Regions from separate parts of the Pseudomonas sp. DSP3-2-3 genome, predicted to be linked through region 2. Evidence: predicted binding sites of a transcription regulator. Region 2 holds the regulator's gene; the other holds the start of a gene.

Region 1 (7,965 bases), on a different contig from region 2:
ACCGACACACAACGTCGCCAGGCCATAGCGCAGCTGCCGCGCCTCCAGCTCGTCGAGCAAGGTGCCAAGTATCATGCAGCCGGTCGCGCCGAGCGGATGCCCCATGGCAATGGAGCCGCCGTTGACATTGACCTTGTCGGGGTCAACGGCCATGTCCTTGATGAACTTGAGCACCACCGAAGCGAAGGCTTCATTGACTTCGAACAGGTCGATGTCATCGACCTTCAGACCGGCCTTGGCCAGTGCCTTGCGCGTTGCCGGGGCTGGCCCGGTGAGCATGATCGTCGGATCGGTGCTGGTGACCGCCGTCGCCACGATCCGCCCTCGCGGCTGCAGCCCCAACGTCTTGCCCTTGGCCGCCGACCCGATAAGCATGGCGGCCGCGCCGTCGACGATGCCGGAACTGTTGCCAGGGGTGTGCACGTGGTTGATGCGTTCTACATGGCTGTAGACCCGCAGAGCGGTGGCATCGAAGCCCATCCGGCCGATCATTTCAAAGCTGGGCTTGAGATTGCCCAGACCTTCCAGCGTCGAGTCGGCGCGAATGAATTCATCGTGATCCAGCAACAAGGTGCCGTTCTGGTCCCGCACCGGCACCAACGACCTGGCGAACGCCCCCGCCTGCCGTGCTCGGGCGGCTTTCTGCTGGGAATGCAGCGCGTAGGCGTCCACATCCTGGCGGGTGAAACCTTCCAGCGTGGCGATCAGGTCCGCGCCAATGCCCTGAGGCGTGAAGTGACACTGCAGGTTGGTCTGCGGGTCCAGCACCCAGGCACCGCCGTCGCTGCCCATGGGCACCCGCGACATGGATTCCACGCCGCCGACCACGACCAGCTCCTCAAAGCCGGAACGAATCTTCATCGCGCCAAGATTCACCGCTTCCAGACCCGACGCGCAAAATCGATTGATCTGCATCCCGGCCACGCTCACATCCCAGTCAGCGACCAGCGCAGCGGTCTTGGCAATATCCGCACCCTGCTCTCCCACGGGCGTGACGCAGCCGAGCACGATGTCATCCACCTGAGCGGTATCCAGATGATTACGCAGTTGCAACGCCTGCAGCAGCCCGGCGATCAGGTTCACGGGCTTGACACTGTATAGCGCTCCATCAGGTTTGCCCTTGCCGCGCGGGGTGCGTACCGCATCGTAAATCAGCGCTTCAGTCATGGTGTCCTCGGAGCCTTTATTATTGTTGGAATAAATACTGTGCTGACACCTTAGCTTCACTCCAGCGGTATTCAATGATCCAAACCACTGAACCGTTTTGCGCAGATGTAGGAAGAATCCGAGCCAGACGAACGGTAGCGCTGCAAACGAAGCGTCTCAATAAGTCTGAAGGTGTCTAGCCGGGTAGCGTCCGCTGGATTTACGAAGTGTATAGACGTTTTCAAGATGATATTTATAGATGGTTATACGTAATAGTTCTAAATGTCGCAGCACCTGGACTCTAAGGTTAAGTCTGTAGCAATGGGCGCCAGAACAATCAAGACCAGCGCCTCGGTTGACGGCAAGCTTGCCGCACCAGTTGCTCAACACAATCACCTTTGCCAGCTGCCCGAACATTCACTAACGAATTCGGTGAGCTTTTGTAGCTCTGGAATAACAAAAAAGGCAGACAGCCATGTTCAAGCATTCAAAATTCCGTCAGGCCGGACTTATCGTCTTCGCCACTACACTGCTATTGATCCTGCCGAATATGACCCGTCTATTCGGTTGATGGTCGCGCATCGCATCGGACGCCCAGCCTGTTAGTGCGTTTTCGAACCGAGCATAACAGTGCCTACCTCTCTATTCGAATGAATGGAGGTTGGTGTTTGCGCAAAGGATTGATGGTGGCGTTGCTGGTGATGAGTGCGGCTTTTGTGGGAGTGAAATAACCCTGGAACATCGGCCGACTTCAAACCTCGTCTCAACGATGGTCAATGACCATCGTTGAAGTAGGTGGCTTTACTGGTGCTGCGCCTGCATCATGATTTTCGGCGCGTCGACCATCGGCGACACCAGGACTTTGGCGTGCATCTGCTCGCTGCCGCCACCCCGGCGCATGCCGCGCACCGGGCATGCATCCAGGTAATCCAGTCCCACCGCCAGTTTCAGGTGGCGTTCCGGGATGGCCAGTTCATTGGTCACGTCAAAACTGTACCAGGCGTCATCGATCCACGCCTCGGCCCAGGCATGGCTGGCCAGGTGCTCGCTGTCTTCGCTGTACAGATAACCCGATGCATAACGCGCCGGAATCCCCAGGCTGCGCGCGCAGGCCAGAAAGGCGTGCGTGTGATCCTGACAGACACCGGTGCGGCCGGCGAACGACTGGACGGCGCTGGTATCGACCTCGGTTGAACCCGGCGTGTAAGTAATGTGCTGGTTCAGCGCGTGCATCAAATCAATCAAGCCATTGCGGTCCCTGCGCTTGCGGCATTGCTTGGCAGCGAAGGCGCGAATGGCTTCATCGGGTTCGGTCAGGCGCGTGAAGCGCAAAAACGGCAGCGGCGACTGGCTTTCATGCTCGGCTTCGCGCTTCTCGTCGATTTCCACCTGGCCACGGGCCCCGATGATGATCGCTTCATGGGGCTCGTCCATGGTCAGCACGTGCAGGATATTGCCGAACGGATCAACTTGCGCACGCACCGGCCGTGGCAGAGTGAGCTGCCAGCTAAGGACCTGTTGGCGCTCGCTGTCGTGTGGCGTCAGACGCAAATACTGAATACTGGCGCGGACCTGATCCTCGTAGTGATAGGTGGTCTCGTGGCTAACTGAGAGTCTCATGCAGCCTCCAGATAAGAAGTGTGGATGGCGTTACCCAATTGGGCTACCAAAGGAATGAATTCGTTCAACCACTCGTGCAGGCCTTCTTCCAGGATTTCGTCGATCCCGGTATAGCGCAGGCGTGCGTCTAGTTCCGCCGCCAGACGCTGGGCGGGACGCCCGTTGGCCCCCGGCAGGCTGGCAAGGATCAGGTCGAGCTCTTCCAGACAGGCGCTCAGCGAACGCGGGATGTCCGGGCGCAGCAACAGCAATTCGGCGACTTGCCGCGCGCCGGGTGCATCGCGGTACAGCTCGGTGTAAGCCTCGAACGACGACAGCGCACGCAATAACGCGCTCCACTGGTAATAACCATGAGCAGAGCTGTCGGACACCTGATGGGTATCGCGGCCACGCAGTTCGAGCATTTCGTAGCGCGCATCCAGCAGGCGCAAGGTGTTGTCGGCGCGTTCGATGAAGGTGCCCAGACGAATGAAGCGAAACGCATCGTGACGCATGATGGTGCCGTAAGTGGCGCCGCGAAACAGGTGCGAGCGTTCCTTGACCCACTCGCAGAAACGGCTCATGCCATAGCGGCTCAGGCCTTGTTCAGCGATACCGCGAATTTCCAGCCAGGTGGCGTTGATGTTTTCCCACATGTCGGCGGTAATTCGCCCACGAACCGCATGGGCGCTGGCCCGCGCGGCGCCCAGACAGCTGTAGATGCTGGCCGGATTGCTCGCATCCAGAGCAAAAAAATGCAGCAGGCGTTCGGCATGCAATTCGCCATGGCGCTCAAGATAATGGTCCAGCGTGCCGGTAATCAGCAGGGGCATGGCCAGTTCATCCAGCCCGTCTCCACGCCCGTCCTGAGGCATCAATGACAATGAGTAGCTGACGTCGAGCATCCGCGCGAGATTCTCCGCTCGCTCCAGGTAACGCGACATCCAATATAAATCCGAGGCAGTTCTACTTAGCATTGGCAGGCATCCTTAATCCTCAACCACCCAGGTGTCTTTGGTTCCGCCACCTTGCGACGAGTTCACCACGAGCGAGCCTTCACGCAGCGCGACGCGGGTCAGCCCGCCCGGGACAACGCGGGTTTCGCGGCCGGACAGGACAAATGGGCGCAGGTCGATGTGTCGCGGGGCAATCCCGTTCTCGACAAACGTCGGGCAGGTCGACAGGCACAGCGTGGGCTGGGCGATGTAAGCGTGGGGCTTGGCTTTGATTCTGGCCCGGAACGATTCGATTTCCGCAGCGGTCGATGCAGGTCCGACCAACATGCCATAGCCACCGGAACCCTGGGTTTCCTTGACCACCAGATCGCCAAGATTGGCCAGCACGTGGGACAGCTCTTCAGGTTTTCGGCACTGGAAAGTCGGCACGTTCTTGAGGATTGGCTCTTCATCCAGATAGAAACGAATCATGTCGGTCACATACGGATAGACCGACTTGTCATCCGCCACACCGGTGCCGATGGCGTTGGCCAGCACGACATTGCCCGAGCGATAGGCCGACAGCAGGCCTGGCACGCCGAGCATCGAATCCGGATTGAACGCCAGCGGATCAAGGAACGCGTCGTCCAGGCGACGGTAGATCACGTCGACAGCCTTGGGACCATCGGTGGTGCGCATGAACACACGATCATCGCGCACGAACAGGTCAGCACCTTCGACCAGCTCCACACCCATCTCCCGCGCCAGAAAGGCGTGTTCGAAAAAGGCGCTGTTGAAGCGGCCGGGGGTCAACACCACGACACTTGGATTATCGATGGGGCTGGAGCTTTTCAGGGTATCGAGCAGCAGGTTTGGATAATGATCGATGGGCGCAATGCGCTGCGCGGCGAACAGTTCCGGGAACAGACGCATCATCATCTTGCGGTCTTCGAGCATATAGCTCACCCCGCTCGGGGTCCGCAAATTGTCTTCCAGCACGTAATACGTGCCGTCGCCGTCACGCACCAGATCGACACCGGAGATATGCGAATAAAGATCGCGGTGCAGATTCAGCCCTTGCATCGCAATCTGATATTGCTCGTTGGCCAATACCTGCTCGGCGGGAATAATCCCGGCCTTGATGATGCGCTGCTCGTGGTAAAGGTCAGCGAGAAACATGTTCAACGCTTTAACGCGCTGAATGCAGCCCCGTTCAACCACCCGCCATTCGCTGGCAGGGATGCTGCGCGGAATCGTATCAAAAGGGATCAGGCGCTCTGTGCCCTGCTCGTCACCGTACAGCGTGAACGTAATCCCGGCGCGATGAAACAATAGATCGGCTTCACGCCGACGCTGAGCCAGTAACTCAGGCGGCGTTTCACCCAACCAGCGGGCAAATTCCCGGTAATGCGGGCGGACCAGGCCACCAGCATCGTACATCTCATCATAAAAGGTGCGGATCATGCCGTACTCCTTGTCACCACGGACACCAAGGGCCTTCGCAAGGCCCGTGCCATCGGCATAAACGCTTAAATATCAACTGGTTAAATAACGACTTAAGGATGACCGCACCATTCCTGTGCAATATCCTTCCTAACCAATTCTCCTACGCCTCATTCGGAAGCGTCCTTCAACTGCGAAAGCTATCACCAGCATAGCCAGAGTTGATTTCACGAGTCGATATTGTTTCCCGATAATCCCCTGCATCCGGGCAATCACTCATTTGGATGCCCTGTTTCAAGTCGTTGTCGAAAAACACCGCAGCGTCTGCAACAACCGAATTTTCCGAACTTCCCTTTGAGCCACTCTCTTGAGTGGCTTTTTTTTGCCTGCCCTATGGTCAGCGGCGCGGCGCATATTGGTTAACAGTCTTAGAGTCCTCAAACCAAAACCGGCCGATTCCGAGGGATGCCTCCGAATCGACCGGTCGTTCAACGCATCAATGACATCTCATGCGCTGGGAGCCTCTGATCTCCTGTGTGACGCCCCAACCCTCGACTTCACCGTCGAGCGCTTCGATTGCCGTCTGAAAGTCTTGCTCGAAATCACCGATACCGTCGTAAGTCGCATACATGACTTTGCTCAACTGCAAATGCCACGCGCCGTCATCTCTGACGTTGATCTGGGTATTCAGGGATTCGCCACGAAATCGTCCCGCAGCCTGCCGTGCCCGCTCCTCATCCGGGAAAATGGCATAAAACTCGATGGGGTGAATGCGCGCGAAGTCAAAACCGCCCTCTTTCATGCGGCGCAGTACGTTACTGCTGATGTCCTCTTGATAGGCTGTGCTCATGAAACGTCCTCCTATGCAACGATAGATAGAGTTTCAACGCTCCCGGAACGACGCTCCGATCGGAGGCCGTCACACGGCAGATACTCTGCCGGGCGGGAATCAAGCATGTAGCTGACAAGGCCACGCCTGCTGGGCAGGCGAGGCATCGACATGACGAGGCTGGAGAAACGCTTCACCGGCCTCAATTGCAGAGTAACCCCATCGTTGGCGTTATGCCAATTCAGGGCGAGGGATTTTTTCAGGTGGTCAGGATGCTTCGGTGATGGAGATGATCTCCACAGCATTCTGGTCTTTCAACGATTTCACGGTGGGCTCGGCCGTGCGACCTTCCAGGTCATTCAGGTCAAGCTCATCGGCTACAGGGAACAAAATCGGCCGCAGCCGACGAGCTACCTCTTCCTCGGTGGGACGCTGCTCGGCATCAAGATCCAGGCTTTGTTGCACACCATCTTTATCCAGATACGAAATGGTCCACTGTTTCATCGATGTCTCCTCAGCAGCCGAAAACGCGGCTTACGTGATCTTGACCTTTTTGGGCCGAAGTTCGTTCAAATCAGTTCGCGGGAGGCATCGAACAATCATGCGTCGCCCCGCAGATCTGCCCACGCTTATAGCGCAAAAAGCCTCCAGAAGGAGGCTTTTGTTCGGCGCGTGCAGCGATCAGTTCTTGTTCTTGCTCGCTTCTACCCCGGCGGTGTTATCCAGAAGGCTCTTGGTTGCGGTCTGCAGGAAGCTGTCGAGTTTGTTACGCAGTTCCTGGGTATCCGGCGCATCCGGGATCACTTCGGCATGGGGTGTGCGGCCCAAGGTGTACGACAAGACTTTCGGCTCCATTTCCTTGGGTTCGATCAGGATCCTGTCGCCGGTCACCAGCGCGACGGTCTGCTCGCTGCCCGAAGGCTTGATCACGCCAAAACCCTTGTCGCCTTCCGGCAGGTTCAGCAAGTCGCGACCCCAGCACTGGTTGCGGCTTTCGCCGCCCAGGCGGCCCATGATGGTCGGCACGATGTCGATCTGGGTGCCGACAATGCTGCTGCGCTGGCCAAATTTCTGTTGCACGCCTGGACCGATCATCAGCATCGGCACGTTGAAGCGGCCCAGGTCCATTTCGGTGATTTGCTGGTTGTTGCCGAAACCGTGGTCGCCGACCACGATGAACAGCGTTTCCTTGTAGTACGGTTCTTTTTTGGCCTTCTCGAAGAACTGCCCGAGCGCCCAGTCGGAGTAACGCATGGCGGTCATGTGTTCGTTCAGAGAGCCCTGGTCCGTCACGCGATCTACCGGCAGGTTGGCTGGCAACGCGTACGGCGTGTGGTTGGACAAGGTCTGCAGCAAGGCATAGAACGGCTTGCCGTTTTCGCCACGGGTCTTCAGTTCCTGAGCGCCGCGATCAAACATGTCCTGGTCGGAAACGCCCCAGGTGGGATCGGAGAACACCGGATTGACGAAGTCGTTGCGACCGATGAAATTGGTCATGCCCTGGTTGCTGAAGAAGCCGGACTGGTTGTCCCAGGCGAAGTCGCCGTTGTAGACGTACACGTCATCGTAACCACGGGCGCTGAGCAATTGCGGCAGGCCGGACAACTTATGACTGCCTTCCGGCGTCTGCATCAGGTACTCGAAACCCGGCAGGTTCGGGAAGCACGCCATGGTGGCAAACATGCCCTGGTGGGTGTGGGTGCCGTTGGAGAAGAACCGGTCGAACAGCAGACCTTCCTTGGACAGCTTGTCGAAGTACGGCGTGATATTCGCCTCATCGCCCAGCGCACCCACCGAGTGACCGGCGAAGCTTTCCATCAGGATCACGACGACGTTCTTGATCGGCAGGGTATTTTCCGCTGGCGGCATGGAGTCGCGACGCACTGCCGCGATCTCTGGATCGACCAGTTTGTCATGGGCCGTGAGCAACATGTCGCGCACGGTCTGCTGCGCCTGTGGCTGCGGCAGAGTCGCCTTCCAGATGTTGTCACGATCTTCTGACATGCGGCTTTT
Region 2 (7,965 bases):
ACAGGCCGACACCGGTTTCGATGGTGCGGTTTTGCATCAGAAATCTCCAAACATCAAGGCGGTCAAGATAAAGTCCAGGCCCAGTATGGCCAACGAGGCGTATACGACTGTTTTGGTAGTGGCGCGACTGATCCCTTCTGACGTGGGCTCGCAATCGTAACCCTGGAACACGGCGATCCAGGTCACCACAAACGCAAAAATCATGCTTTTAATGACACCGTTGACCACGTCACCGGTGAAAGAAACGCTGTTCTGCATGTTCGACCAGAACGAACCTTCATAAACACCGAGCCAGTCGATGGCGACCCAGGAGCCGCCCCAGATGCCGACCACGCTGAAGATCATGGCCAGGATCGGCAAGGAGATGAATCCGGCCCACAAACGCGGTGCAATGATGTACTTGAGTGGATCGACACCAATCATTTCCAGGCTCGACAGCTGCTCGGTGGACTTCATGTTGCCGATCTCGGCGGTCAGCGCGGAACCCGCACGACCAGCGAACAGCAATGCCGCCACTACCGGCCCCAGCTCACGCAGCAGGGTCAATGCTACCATCTGGCCAACGGCCTGCTCCGAGCCGTAGCTGGAGAGGATACTGAAACCCTGGAGTGCCAGAACCATGCCGATGAACATGCCGGAGACGACGATGATCGCCAGGGACATGACACCGACCGAATGCAATTGTTTGACCAGCAATTGAAAGCTGCCACCGATCCCGCCACGACCGAACAAGGCATGGACCAGAAAAATCCCTGATCGTCCCAACACGGTGAGGATATCGATAGCGGAACGCCCAAGCAGGCGTATCCGCTCTATTAATGACTTGCTGCGCATCAGCGCTTCCCCAAAAGATCTTCGCGATAATCCGGCGCCGGATAATGAAACGGCACGGGGCCGTCTGGATCGCCGGTCATGAATTGACGGATACGAGGGTTGTCCGAGCCCATCAGCTCTTGCGGAGTCCCCTGCCCCAGTACCTGACCATCGCCTACCACATAAAGGTAATCGGCAATGCTGGCGGTCTCGGCCAGATCATGGGAAACGACCACGCTGGTAATCCCCAACGCATCATTGAGCAGCTTGATCAGCCGAACCAGGACGCCCATTGCAATCGGGTCCTGGCCCACGAAAGGCTCGTCGTACATGAGAATCTGTGGGTCCAGTGCGATTGCCCGCGCCAGCGCTACACGGCGCTTCATGCCGCCGGAAAGCTCGTCCGGCATCAATTCGATCGCACCGCGCAGCCCAACGGCCTGCAACTTGAGCAAAACAATGTCACGAATCATTTCTTCGGGCAGTTCGGTATGAACGCGCAAAGGAAATGCCACGTTTTCGAACACATCGAGGTCGGTGAACAAGGCGCCGCTTTGAAACAGCACGCCCATGTGCTTGCGTGCGTCAAACAGATCGCTGCGCGACAGCCTGGGCAGGTTCTGGCCGTTGACCCAGATTTCGCCGGCAGACGGACGCAGTTGTGCGCCCATCAGGCGCAGCAGGGTTGTCTTGCCACTGCCCGAAGGCCCCATGATGCCGGTGACTTTGCCACGGGGAATACGAATATCGACATTTTCGAAGATGCTGCGCGTACCGCGCTTGAAGGAAACGCCCTTCAGCTCGATCGCGTAGGCGTTATCGGCACTCATCAAAGCTCCTTGCGCTACAGACTCACTCTCAGCTGCCTGATCCCTTGGCGGGAGGCATGCTGTCTAGGTGGGCCGAACAGGCCGCGAACTATACCACTGCAATATCACGCCGCCCAAGCGAGAACCGGATGAATCAATATCACGACAAATAATTTGCGCCATTTCCCACAAAGTTGTAGGCAGTTGCGGATAGGTTCACGGGTTTGAAAACAAAGTGTGACGATCAAGCGTGAGGGAATCGCGCATTACCGCTATAATCGCCGCCTTTTAGAAGGCTGAACAATTTACCCATGAGCCAGTCCAGCGACCTGATCCAGTCTGCACAACGTACCATTCGCCTCGAACTGGAAGCCGTAGAAGGCTTGCTCAGTCATATCGATGCGGATTTCGTCCGCGCTTGCGAGATGATTCTTGCCAGTAAAGGGCGCGTTGTCGTGGTCGGCATGGGCAAGTCCGGGCACATCGGCAAGAAAATCGCAGCCACGCTGGCCAGTACCGGCACGACCTCATTCTTCGTGCATCCGGCTGAAGCCAGCCATGGCGACATGGGCATGATCACCGCCGATGACATCATCCTGGCGCTGTCCAACTCCGGCACCACCGCCGAAATCGTGACCTTGCTGCCGCTGATCAAGCGCCTTGGCATCAAGATGATCAGCCTGACGGGCAATCCGGCATCGACGCTGGCCAAGGCCGCCGACATCAATCTGAACGCCCGCGTTGAGCACGAAGCCTGCCCGCTGAACCTGGCCCCGACGTCATCGACGACGGCGGCATTGGTGATGGGTGACGCGCTGGCCGTCGCCTTGCTGGAAGCACGCGGCTTCACTGCCGAGGATTTTGCCTTCTCCCATCCGGGCGGCGCTCTGGGCCGACGGCTGTTGCTCAAAGTCGAGCATGTCATGCATACCGGCGACGAACTGCCCAAGGTGCAACGAGGCGCACTGCTGCGTGACTCATTGATGGAAATGACCCGCAAGGGTCTGGGCATGACCGCAATTCTCGAGGCCGATGGACGACTGGCGGGGATATTCACCGATGGCGACTTACGCCGCACGCTGGATCGCCCTATAGACATCCGCCTGACCACCATCGATGAAGTCATGACGCTCCATGGCAAGACTGCGCGCCCCGAAATGCTGGCGGCCGAAGCCTTGAAAATCATGGAAGACCACAAGATTGGTGCGTTGATCGTCGTCGACGAAAACGACCACCCCGTCGGCGCATTCAACTTGCAGGATCTTCTGCGCGCGGGCGTCATGTAATGGGAGACGTGACCATGACCACTGATTTGCTGCAACGCGGCAAGAACATCAAGCTGGCGATTTTCGACGTCGATGGCGTGCTGACTGACGGCCGCCTTTACTTTCTGGAAGACGGCAGCGAGTTCAAGGCTTTCAACACGCTGGACGGCCAGGGCATCAAGATGCTCATCGCCTCCGGCGTCACCACTGCTATCATCAGCGGCCGCAAGACTCCGATTGTCGAGCGCCGAGCCAGCAATCTGGGCATCGCGCACCTGTATCAGGGTCGTGAAGACAAGCTGGTTGTGCTGGATCAATTGCTCGGCCAGCTCAATCTGAGTTACGAACAGGTCGCTTATCTGGGGGATGATCTGCCAGACTTGCCAGTCATCCGTCGTGTCGGACTGGGCATGGCAGTTGCCAATGCCAACGGTTTCGTACAGCAACATGCCCATGGCGTTACCAAGGCACGCGGTGGCGAAGGCGCGGCTCGCGAGTTCTGCGAACTGATTCTCAGCGCCCAGGGCAACCTTGAAGCAGCCCACGCCGCCTACTTATAGAAGCCATTTATGTTCAGTAAAAAAATTCGCTCGTTTCTGATCTTCGGCGTGTTGGCGGTGCTGCTCGCCGCTGCCGGCTATTGGAATATCAGCCCTGAAAGCTTCATGGATCAGCCCGTGACGTCGGTGGACGAAAGCGCTATCGATTTCTACGCAATCAACGCCCACAGCGTTCAGTACCTGCCGGATGGCAAGCTGCAATACGAAATGACGGCGGACAAGGTCGAGCACCTGAAGGCTACCGACGTAACGCTGCTGACCACACCGGACCTGCAAATGTTTCGCGGCACGCTTTATCCGTGGCATATCCAGAGCAAGCAAGGTGAAGTTTCCCCTGGCGGCACTCAGGTCGAATTGATCGATTCGGTTCGCGTAGCACGAACCGATGATAAAAACCGTACGACCATTATCACCAGTAGTCGAATGACCGTATTCCCACAGAAGCAATATGCGCAGACCGAGCAAGCCGTTAGAATCGACGGCGCGGGCGGTGTGACCACGGCCAAGGGAATGAAAGCGTATTTGAACGACGGCAGGATGGACCTGCTGTCCAACGTAAGAGGACAGTATGAGGCTCGTTAAAACCCTTCCTTTATTGCTCGGCCTGGGCGCAGCACTGGGAAGCGCGAGCGCCTGGTCCCTGCCGACTGACCGCGATCAACCGATCCACATTCAGTCTGACGATGCGCAGCTTGATGATAAAAAAGGCGTGGCCACCTACAAAGGCAACGTCATCATCACGCAAGGCTCGATGAAGATCACCGGCAACACCGTGACCATCACCCGTAACGCTCAGGGCGAAGTCGACGTGTTCACCTCCGTTGGCAACCTGGCTTATTACGAGCAGAAGCCCTCGGTGGACAAGCCTATCGTTCAGGCCTACGCCATTACCATTCAATACTACGCGGCGCAGGATCGCATCGTATTGATCGACAAGGCCAAGGTCATCAATGACGGCAACACGTCCGAAGGCGAGAAAATCGTTTACGACACCGTGAAGCAGATCGTTAGCGCCGGCCGTGCCAATGGCAACAAGGTCACCGCACCGCGTCCGCGTATCGACATGGTGATCCAGCCGAAAAAGAAAACCGACCAGCAGAAGGCCCAGTAAATGGCGACGCTGAAAGCCCAGCATTTGGCTAAAAGCTACAAGGGCCGTCAGGTCGTACGCGATGTGAGCCTGTCTATCGACAGTGGGCAAATCGTTGGCCTGCTTGGGCCTAACGGTGCCGGCAAGACAACCTGCTTCTACATGATCGTCGGCCTGGTTCAGGCCGATCAGGGCCGCGTCCTGATCGATGACCTGGACGTCAGCCACCAGCCGATGCACGGCCGTGCGCGCGCAGGCATCGGTTATCTTCCCCAGGAAGCCTCGATCTTCCGCAAGCTTTCGGTAGCCGACAACATCATGGCGATCCTTGAGACCCGCAAGGAGCTGGACAGCGCCGCGCGCCGCAAGGAACTGGAAAGCCTGCTGCAGGAATTCCACATCAGCCATATCCGCGACAACCTGGGCATGAGCCTGTCCGGTGGTGAACGTCGCCGGGTGGAAATCGCCCGCGCCCTGGCCACCTCGCCGAAATTCATCCTGCTCGACGAACCTTTCGCCGGCGTGGACCCGATTTCGGTAGGTGATATCAAGCAGATCATTCATCACCTGAAAGCCAAGGGTATCGGCGTTCTGATCACCGATCACAACGTCCGCGAAACCCTGGATATCTGCGAAACCGCTTACATCGTCAACGATGGGCAACTGATCGCCGAAGGCGATTCGGAAACCATTCTGGCTAACCAGCTGGTGAAAGAGGTTTACCTCGGTCACGAGTTCCGCCTGTAATTGCTGCGGTGTCTCGCTTCCCCAAGCGGGCAATGCCCGAGTGTTTCAATGATGCAGCATTAATTGCCATCACACTCTAGGCAAACACTTCGGTTTCAGGCATATAATTTGCTTATGTAGGCGCCCCGGCGCCCTGATAGTGGATGGCGCATGTGCGCCGGCGAATAAGGTGTTAGCCCCAGCCATGAAACCATCGCTAGTCCTGAGAATGGGCCAGCAGCTGACGATGACGCCGCAGCTGCAACAGGCCATCCGCTTACTCCAGCTTTCGACTCTGGATCTCCAACAGGAGATTCAAGAGGCGCTGGAATCCAACCCTATGCTGGAACGCCAGGAAGAAGGCGACGATTTCGACAACGCCGATCCACTGGCTGACAATATCGAGCAAAAGCCCAATCCTGATGTTCAGGAGCCGACTTATCAGGAATCCGCCCCGACGGTCGACAACCTGGAAGAAGGCGAATGGAACGAGCGCATTCCCAATGAATTGCCGGTGGACACCGCCTGGGAAGACGTCTATCAGACCAGCGCCAGTAGTCTGCCCAGCAATGACGACGATGAATGGGACTTCACCACCCGCACATCCGTCGGTGAAAGCCTGCAGAGCCATTTGCTCTGGCAGCTGAATCTGGCGCCGATGTCGGACACCGATCGTCTGATAGCCGTGACGCTGATCGACTGCATCAACAACCAGGGTTATCTGGACGAAACACTCGAAGAAATTCTCGACGCCTTCGATCCTGAGCTGGACATTGAGCTCGACGAGATCGAAGCCGTTCTGCACCGCATCCAGCAGTTTGAACCCGCCGGTATCGGCGCGCGCAATCTCAGTGAGTGCCTGATGCTGCAACTGCGCCAACTGCCTGCCAAGACCCGCTGGCTCGCCGAAGCCCAGCGCCTGGTCAGCGACTTCATTGACTTGTTGGGCAGCCGCGATTACGGCCAGCTGATGCGCCGCATGAAGCTCAAGGAAGACGAACTGCGCCAGATCATCGAACTGGTCCAGAGCCTCAATCCACGGCCGGGCTCGCAAATCGAATCCGCCGAAGCCGAATATGTCGTCCCGGACGTCATTGTGCGCAAGGATAACGAGCGCTGGCTGGTCGAGCTCAATCAGGAGTCGGTCCCTCGCCTGCGCGTGAACCCGCAATACGCCGGATTCGTGCGGCGTGCCGACACCAGCGCCGACAACACCTTCATGCGCAATCAGTTGCAGGAAGCCCGCTGGTTCATCAAGAGCCTGCAGAGCCGCAATGAAACGCTCATGAAGGTCGCGACCCAGATCGTCGAGCATCAGCGCGGCTTCCTGGAATACGGCGACGAGGCGATGAAGCCGCTCGTCCTTCATGACATCGCTGAAGCGGTCGGCATGCACGAATCGACGATTTCCCGCGTGACCACGCAAAAATTCATGCATACGCCACGTGGCATCTACGAACTGAAATATTTCTTTTCGAGCCACGTAAGCACGTCCGAGGGCGGTGAGTGTTCGTCCACAGCGATTCGCGCGATCATCAAAAAACTGGTTGCCGCGGAAAATCAGAAAAAGCCGTTGAGTGACAGCAAGATCGCTGGTTTACTGGAGGCACAAGGCATTCAGGTAGCTCGTCGCACAGTTGCTAAATACCGCGAATCACTGGGCATTGCGCCATCTAGCGAACGCAAGCGACTGATGTGACCCGGCAAGGGTAAAGACGTGGCGCGCACACTCCGCAGTCGTTTTTACCCAAGCCCCAGCTGCAGGCCAAAGCGTTCCAGTGGTAGGCAAAAGCCTGCCTCTTTATGCACTGGCAATAAGGAGAAAGCGGTATGCAAGTCAACATCAGTGGACATCAACTGGATGTGACCGACGCCCTACGCGACTACATCACCGAAAAACTCGGACGACTGGAGCGCCACTTCGACAAGATAACCAATGTGCAGGTCATCATGGAGGTCGAGAAGCTGAAACAGAAAATCGAAGCCACCCTGCACATCCCCGGCGCGAAGGTAGTCGCCAATGCGGAACATGACGACATGTACGCGGCGATTGACCTTCTGACCGACAAGCTAGACAGACAATTGCTCAAGCATAAGGAAAAGCAGATCGGCCACCTCCAGGGTGCGACGGCTCGCTGATACCCCCACACATGATCCGACTCGAAAACATCCTGACCCCCGGCCGTTCACTCGTGAACGTGCCGGGCGGCAGTAAGAAACGCGTACTTGAACAGATTGCCAATCTGATCGGCAGAGAAGTGCCTGATCTGGACTCGCAAACCCTGTTCGAAAGCCTTGTTGCCCGCGAAAAACTCGGGTCTACCGGCTTTGGTAACGGCATCGCCATCCCGCATTGTCGCCTGAAGGGTTGTCACTCGCCCATCAGTGCGTTGCTGCACCTGAACTCACCGGTTGATTTCGATGCCATTGATGGCGCGCCTGTGGACCTGCTGTTTGTCCTGCTGGTTCCGGAAGCTGCCACCGATGCACACCTGGAGCTCCTGCGCCAAATCGCCAGCATGCTTGATCGCAAAGAAGTGCGTGACCGTCTGCGCAGCGCTGAAAGCAATGAAGCGCTTTATCAGGTGGTACTGGACGAGCAGAACGGGCATTAACCATGCGCATGATTATCGTCAGTGGCCGTTCAGGCTCCGGCAAGAGCACGGCCCTGGATGTACTGGAGGACAGCGGCTTCTATTGCG

The links. The regulator sigma-54, encoded in region 2, starts transcription at its own class of promoters, with help from an activator protein. The targets are predictions, from matches to a motif close to ANTGGCATNNANNTTGCTNT.
Region 1: a site for sigma-54 is predicted at 5,179-5,198, ahead of ACP7E4_RS09135 (circularly permuted type 2 ATP-grasp protein). Genes of this name have one in related genera too.

The regions. Positions count from the first base shown of each region.
Region 1 covers NZ_JAFCXH010000006.1:51,391-59,355, forward strand. The annotation lists gene ACP7E4_RS09120 (acetyl-CoA C-acetyltransferase) at 1-1,167, opposite strand, end outside; gene ACP7E4_RS09125 (transglutaminase family protein) at 1,948-2,766, opposite strand; gene ACP7E4_RS09130 (alpha-E domain-containing protein) at 2,763-3,722, opposite strand; gene ACP7E4_RS09135 (circularly permuted type 2 ATP-grasp protein) at 3,735-5,144, opposite strand; gene ACP7E4_RS09140 (ribonuclease E inhibitor RraB) at 5,620-5,973, opposite strand; gene ACP7E4_RS09145 (hypothetical protein) at 6,220-6,456, opposite strand; gene ACP7E4_RS09150 (LTA synthase family protein) at 6,634-7,965, opposite strand, start outside.
Region 2 covers NZ_JAFCXH010000008.1:173,383-181,347, forward strand. The annotation lists gene mlaD (outer membrane lipid asymmetry maintenance protein MlaD) at 1-37, opposite strand, end outside; gene mlaE (lipid asymmetry maintenance ABC transporter permease subunit MlaE) at 37-834, opposite strand; gene ACP7E4_RS12115 (ATP-binding cassette domain-containing protein) at 834-1,643, opposite strand; gene ACP7E4_RS12120 (KpsF/GutQ family sugar-phosphate isomerase) at 1,934-2,908, shown strand; gene kdsC (3-deoxy-manno-octulosonate-8-phosphatase KdsC) at 2,923-3,447, shown strand; gene lptC (LPS export ABC transporter periplasmic protein LptC) at 3,457-4,029, shown strand; gene lptA (lipopolysaccharide transport periplasmic protein LptA) at 4,016-4,558, shown strand; gene lptB (LPS export ABC transporter ATP-binding protein) at 4,559-5,284, shown strand; gene ACP7E4_RS12145 (RNA polymerase factor sigma-54) at 5,469-6,962, shown strand; gene hpf (ribosome hibernation-promoting factor, HPF/YfiA family) at 7,094-7,402, shown strand; gene ptsN (PTS IIA-like nitrogen regulatory protein PtsN) at 7,414-7,878, shown strand; gene rapZ (RNase adapter RapZ) at 7,881-7,965, shown strand, end outside.